DNA from 2 places in the [Archangium] primigenium genome. Region 1 is predicted to be linked to the other one. Evidence: riboswitches for the same ligand, from Rfam matches in the RefSeq annotation. Region 1 holds a riboswitch; the other holds the start of a gene.
What was found. Region 1 has a riboswitch for cobalamin ahead of I3V78_RS07470 (hypothetical protein). Riboswitches for the same ligand answer to the same signal wherever they lie in the genome.

Region 2: linked by a shared signal. The riboswitch ahead of I3V78_RS34280 (ribonucleoside-diphosphate reductase subunit alpha) and the one ahead of I3V78_RS07470 (hypothetical protein) in region 1 are both predicted to bind cobalamin.

The regions. Positions count from the first base shown of each region.
Region 1 is NZ_JADWYI010000001.1:1,735,122-1,738,535, reverse strand. Features, by position in the region: gene I3V78_RS07480 (FHA domain-containing protein) at 1-75, opposite strand, end outside; gene I3V78_RS07475 (cell surface protein) at 241-906, opposite strand; gene I3V78_RS07470 (hypothetical protein) at 903-2,267, opposite strand; cobalamin riboswitch at 2,428-2,643, opposite strand; gene I3V78_RS07465 (DUF4424 family protein) at 2,751-3,414, shown strand, end outside.
Region 2 is NZ_JADWYI010000001.1:8,329,737-8,333,150, forward strand. Features, by position in the region: gene recA (recombinase RecA) at 1-636, opposite strand, end outside; gene I3V78_RS34275 (hypothetical protein) at 746-1,438, opposite strand; cobalamin riboswitch at 1,637-1,858, shown strand; gene I3V78_RS34280 (ribonucleoside-diphosphate reductase subunit alpha) at 2,092-3,414, shown strand, end outside.

The DNA of each region.
Region 1 (3,414 bases):
GAGGTGCGTGATGCCCTCGGGCAGATCGTAGGAAGTGTCGAAATAACCGGGGCCGTTGATGATGATCTGCCACATCGCGCCGCGCAGCCTACACGACCCGCCGCCCGCATTTCTCGGGGGGCCCCAACGATCCTCGCCCGAGTTCCACGTGTTCTCCGGAAGTCCTGGAAACGCACCCACGCGCGAGCGGAAGACAGCCTGGCGGCCAAGGAAAAGACTGGCCGCCAGCTCAGGGCGTCCTCACTCCGTGCAGAGGGGCTCGCCATGCACCACGGCGATCGCATCCAGGTCGAAGCCCCCAGACGCGCCGCTGTAGTAGTTGGCCCCGCTGTCGCGGATGCGCACGAAGCGCGCCCGCGGGACGCCCAGGGTGGCCAGGTCGAAGCCATCGCCGCCCGCCACCGCCGGATCCGTGGCGCTCACGCCCGAGTCCGGCGAGGAGAACACCGGCTTGACGCCCGCACACCCCGGGTAGCCCCCGGCGCGATCCGTGAGCGCGCAGGGAAACTCGTGCCACGTCTGGCCGTCCTCGCTCACCGCGACGAGGCCCGTCTCCACGAAGCTGCCGAAGGGGTTCTCGAAGACGAGCAGGTCCACGCCCGGCCCGTCCACGATGGCCAGCGAGGTCAGCTCGAGGACGATCTCCCCGCGCCGCCCGAGCGACAGCACGTCCAAGGAGCCCATGACGGCGCCGCCCCCTCGGGGAGGGCCGAGCACGATGTCCGGGAAGCGGTCCTGCCCGAAGCCGGCCGCGTCCCCGGGCGTGAAGGACACGACCCGGCCCGCGAAGGGGTTCCGATCGGTGTCACACACCCGGGGCTCGGACTCGGACTCCGGCGCCCCACACCCCGCGACGAGCAGGGCGGGCAGGAGCCAGGCGAAGAGGAAGCGAAGCGCGCGGCTCATGGCGTCGCGTGCAGGCGCACGAGCCTGCGGCCGTTCTTGTCGGACACGCCCACGAGCAGGTCTCCCGCCAGCGGGGCCTGGAGGAGCACGCGGGTGCACGTGTCGGAGGCGGTGAGCACCTTCCTCGACGCGCCCCACGAGGCGCTCTCGCCCGAGGCCGACAGGGGCAGGTAGACCAGGGAGCGGGTGAGCGAGGAGTAGTCCGCGCCATCGTAGAAGCCGCGGCGGATGGCCACGCCCTCGCCGAAGCCCGACACGTCGAGCACGTCCAGCGCCTTGTAGACCAGGGGCGTGTTCGTCCGGCTCAGGTCCAGCGTCCCGAGCGAGTCGACCGCCGCGCGCCAGGTGGACGGGGCCACCGCGTGCAGGAAGTTGCTGGTGGCGTAGGGGTTGTCCGAGGTGGGCGTGCCCTGGGCGTAGCCGAACACGGCGATGTCCGTGCTCGTCCGGGCGTTGTAGCCGCTGTACTCGGCGTTGGCCGGGAACGTGGCCAGCTTCCAGCCCCGGAAGGTCACCTCGCCCGTCGTGAACCCGTAGACGCCGATGGCGTCGTCGAACCCCGAGCCCTCCAGCCCGAAGCCGTTGATGAGGAACACGTCCTTCGTGCCCACGGCGGAGTAGTTGCCCCGGGCGGAGAAGAACGAGGCGGAGCCCGCCCGGAGGGTGTCATGCAGCGCCACGGCGCCCGAGACGTCTGGCCGCGTATAGCCCGTCATCAGCCGCTGGCCATCGCTGGCGATGTAGCCGCCCAGGTACGTGGTCTTCCCCTTGTCCTCCGGGGAGATGACCGACACGAGCAGGGTGGTGCTCGAGGCGAGCGCGGGCCAGGTGCCGAGCGCGTAGAGGCTCGCGTCCGCCCCGTTGAGGCCGTACACGGCGGGCGTGGCCGAGTCCGTCAGGGCGACGACGGCGCCAATGCCCGCGGGCAGCGGCGCGGACTCGGTGGCGGAGAAGCCCGCCTCCAGCCTCAGCGTGCCGAGCTTCGTGTCATGCGGCGCCTGGGCGCAGTCGACCCCCGTGTCCGGCGCGGGATCCGGCGCCGGGAGCACGACCTCCGGCGGTCCGGCGTCCGGCGTGCCCGAGTCGGGCGTTCCGGAATCCGGGGTTCCGGAGTCCGGCGTCCCCGAATCCGGGGTTCCCGAGTCCGGCGTCCCCGCGTCCGGCACGGGCTCGGGCGGGGTGATGTCACGCACCACGCACTGCTCGGCCTCGCAGACGTAGCGCTGGCCGGACAGCGGCCCGTTCTTCTGCGCGCAGTCGTACGCGGTCTCGCACTCCGGTGCGCAGCCCGAGGCCAGCAGGCTCATCAACGCCGCACCCACGGCCCACGGCATCCAGCCCAGCACTCCCGACTTCCTCATGTCCTTCATCATCCAGCTGCTCCTCGCCCCCTCGGGCGTTGGGGCCTCGGCGAGGAGCGGACGGAGGATGCGACGGAGGACACGCCCCGGGGAACGGGACGCAGCGGGACCGCGCATCCGCCGCCTCCCCTCGGAAGCCTCGGTTCGAAGCCGTGCCACGTGGCGGCACGGATCCCAGGTAGGTCTTCGGACTCACGGGCGCGGAAGAGGCAAGCCCCTTCCTCCTAGTGGCCGTCGCTTCCCGGCGCTCGCGATGAGCACCAGTGCATCTGACGGCGGTCGTTCCCGTTCACCGCTGCGGGGCAGTCCCGGACTCGCACCGGGTTCCCTCAAACCCCCATGACGCCATGGAGGAACCAAGGACGAGGGCGGGATATGGCGGCGAGGCTCCTGTTGTCAACACGCGCCTGTCCGCCAGTCGCGGGCGAGCACGCGCGCCCGCGTCGCTATATTGCCCGGTCGCTTGTCGCTGGGGGGAAGACCGTGAAGCCACACATCGCGCTGCTGCCGTTGCTGCTCGTCTGTCTGCATGCCGGACCCGCCGCCGCCCGGACTCCGACGGTGGGCTATTCCAACGAGGGCCTCAAGCTGCTCATGCCCGCGAACATCCGCGTGGCCGAGCAGTTCATCCACGTCACGGTGGACCGCATCCGCATCCACTACACCTTCGAGAATCCGACGACCCAGCCCATCGAGGCCCGCGTCGCCTTCCCCTTCCCCCACATGGACCTGCTGCCGGGCGTGCCGGTGTCCGAGGTGTCCGACTTCCGGCTCTCGGTGGCCGGCAAGCGCCAGGGCACCCGCACCGAGACCGTCTATTGGCTCCAGGGGCAGGAGTACCGGGACCGGACCCAGGTGGACCAGCGCCTGGCGGAGGAGAAGCGCCGGCGGGGCAAGAGCGCCGCGGACGTGGGCGCGAGCCTGCAGCGCTCGGAGGTGTGGGATCAAGTGTTCCCCCCGGGCGAGCGCCTGAGCGTGGACATCACCTACCGGCCCTCGCTCAGCTCGGAAAAGGGCTGGAGCCAGGACACCTACCGCCACCCGCGCATGCGCCAGCGCTTCTGCGTGGACACCGACACCACGAGCACCCTGGACCGCTCCCTGCGGCCCTCGCCCTACATCCCCGTGGGCTTCTTCCAGGGGCCCG
Region 2 (3,414 bases), 6.6 Mb from region 1:
CGTCGTCTCGGGGTTGCCGAACATCACGCCAATCTTCATGCGGATCTGGTTGATGAAGATGACGCACGTCTGGCTCTTGCTGATGGTGCCCGTGAGCTTGCGCAGCGCCTGGCTCATGAGGCGCGCCTGCACGCCCATGTGCGCATCGCCCATCTCGCCCTCGAGCTCCGCCTTGGGCACGAGCGCCGCCACCGAGTCCACCACCAGCACGTCGATGGCGCCCGAGCGCACCAGCATCTCGGCGATCTCCAGCGCCTGCTCACCCGTGTCCGGCTGGCTCAGGAGCAGGTCGTCCGTGCGCACGCCCAGCTTGCGCGCGTAGCCGATGTCCATCGCGTGCTCGGCGTCGATGTAGCCCGCCACGCCGCCGCGCTTCTGCGCCTCGGCCACGATGTGCAGACACAGGGTCGTCTTACCGGAGGACTCCGGACCGTAGATTTCCACGATACGGCCCTTGGGCACGCCACCGACGCCCAAGGCGATGTCGAGCGAGACGCTTCCCGTCGAAATGGCCTGAACATCCCGGACCAACGGCTCCTCGTTGCCGAGCCGCATGATGGAGCCCTTGCCGAACTGCCGCTCCACCGCGGACATCGCCAGTTCGATCGCCTTTTCCTTCTCTGGATTCACGGCCATTTCGTCTTGCTCCTTGCGTATGCGGCGAGCCACCCCGGCCCACCTGAACTCGCGTTTAGTATCGCGATGGACCTACCCTAGTCCATCCCTCTGACATGACCCACAACGTTCAGCGGCGCGCCAGCACGAGCAGCAGCCAGGCCAGGAGTCCGGCCGCCCCACTGACCTGCCCGTGATAACCGGAGCGCGACCCCATCCACAGCTGAAGAACGCCCAGGACGACCAGCAGCCCCAGGCCCACCTGGCGGGTCAGCGAGCGGGGGGGGCCCAGCAGGCCCGCCACCAGGGACAGCGCCGACAGGCCCATGGCGAGCGCCAGGGGCGGGTCGATGCCCGCATCAAAGGAGTGGCTGTGGATGGTGGGCACCGCGCCCCACTGGAAGAAGAAGCCCAGCGCCAGGGCGCCCACCGCGCCGGAGCGGGCGATGAGCGGCACGTTGAACGTCGGCGCCTGCTCGTCGCGCAGGAACGCCAGGTCCTCCGGACGGACCTCCAGGGCGTAGGGGTAGCCCATGCGCAGGAGGGCCTCGACGGCCAGGGACCGGAGCGGGCGGCCACCGCGTGCCTCCAGGTTCCGCAGGAGATCCCCCTCCAGGAGCCGGAGCAGCACGTCCGCGTTCTCGCGCGAGCCGCCCCCCGCGCCCAGGGACTCCAGGCGCGACACCAGGGGCAGCAAGAGCGCCTGGCGGGCCTCGCCCGAGGCCTCGCGGGCCTCCGTCACCAGCCGGGCCAGCGCCTCCTCCTCGAGAACGGCCGACGGTAGATCGGCCGACGGCTCCCACGGAGCCAGGGAGACGGGCACGTCCTGATCCGCGCCCTCGAGGGCGCCATGAAGAGCGGAGGGACGGGAGCGCGAGGAGTGGGACACCCCTGGACTGTAACGCCGGTCCCCGGAGCCACCAACGGTCCGGCGGGCCCACGGCTCCTCCGCGCGGCGTCCGGAAGCGGACAGCCCAGGGGGCGGCCTGGCGGGTTCTTTGACTCTCGGCCGCCCCCCCCTAATGTGTGCCCCGTTGCTGGTGCCCGGCCCCGAGAGGGACCGGGCTTGAAAGGGAATCCGGTGAGAGGCCGGAGCTGCCCCGCAGCGGTCTGCGAGAACGAGCCCGTCCACATCCACTGGCCCTCCAAGGCTGGGAAGGGGACGGAGGTAGGAAGGATGTCCGCTGGCGCGGTCCGCCAGCCGCTCGCGAGCCCGAAAACCTGCCAGTAATCCGAGCCGGGAGAGACAGCCCGGCCGGTTCGACCTGGTCCACCTCGGGGGAGGCGATCGGTCCGAGACGCCGCGGGGCTCCGCGAACGTCCCGGGTCCGTCCGTGCTCCCACGCCGTGCGCCAGCTGCCCGGTGGGGGCGCGAGGTCGTCCGGGAGAGCCCAGTGGCCCTGGGACTCGCGCATGCCCGGACGTCTCCCGTGCCTCCTCCGGTTTCACGCGGTCGTGAAGGAGGAGAGCAGCACCATGTTGACCACGAGCCCCATTCCGTCCCCCTCGTCCCCGCCCCCCACGCCCACCACCATGCGGGTGCGCAAGCGCAACGGGACGCTCGAGGGCGCCGACCTGAACAAGATCGTCCGCGCCATCAGCCGCTGCTGCGATGGCCTGAGACAGGTGGACGCCATCCGCGTGGCCACCAAGACGATCGCCGGGCTCTACGATGGCGCGTCCACCCAGGAGCTCGACCAGCTGTCCATCCAGACGGCCGCCTCGCTCACGCTGGAGGAGCCCGAGTACGCGAAGCTCGCCGCGCGCCTGCTCGCGACCTACATCGACAAGGAGCTGTCCGGGCAGGAGGTGCACTCCTTCTCGCAGTCCATCGCCGCCGGGCACCGCCTGGGCCTGGTCAACGAGCGCGTGGCGCAGCTCGTGGCGGCCAACGCGCGCAAGCTCAACGACGCCATCGATCCCTCGCGCAACCGGCTCTTCGAGTACTTCGGCCTGCGCACCGTGTACGACCGCTACCTGCTCAAGAACCCCACCACGCGCGCGGTGCTGGAGACGCCCCAGCACTTCTTCATGCGCATCGCCGTGGCGCTGGGCGAGTCGGTGGCCGAGGCGCTGGAGCTCTACCGGCGCTTCTCGCTGCTCGAGTACGTGCCCAGCTCCCCCACCCTGTTCAACTCGGGCACCCTGCACGAGCAGCTCTCCTCGTGCTTCCTGCTCGACTCGCCCCAGGATGACCTGAGCGCCATCTACAAGAGCTACACCGACGTGGCCATGCTCTCGAAGTTCTCGGGCGGCATCGGGCTCGCGTACCACCGGGTGCGCTCGCGCGGCTCGCTCATCACCAGCACCAACGGCCACAGCAACGGCATCGTGCCGTGGCTCAAGACGCTGGATGCGTCCGTGGCGGCGGTGAACCAGGGCGGCAAGCGCAAGGGCGCGTGCTGCGTGTACCTGGAGACGTGGCACGCGGACCTGGAGGAGTTCCTCGAGCTGCGCGAGAACACGGGCGACGAGGCGCGCCGCACCCACAACCTGAACCTGGCCAACTGGGTGCCGGACCTCTTCATGAAGCGCGTGGAGTCCGACGGCCCCTGGTCCCTGTTCGACCCCAAGGCCGTGCCCCACCTGACGGACCTGTACGGCGCCGCGTTCGAGCAGGCCTACGTGCAGGCCGAGGCCCAGGGCCTGGCGCTCAAGACGCTCAAGGCGCGCGAGGTCTACGCGCGCATGATGCGCACGCTCGCCCAGACCGGAAACGGCTGGATGACGTTCAAGGACAAGTCCAACCTGGCCTGCAACCAGACCGCGCTGCCCGGCCGCGTCGTGCACCTGTCCAAC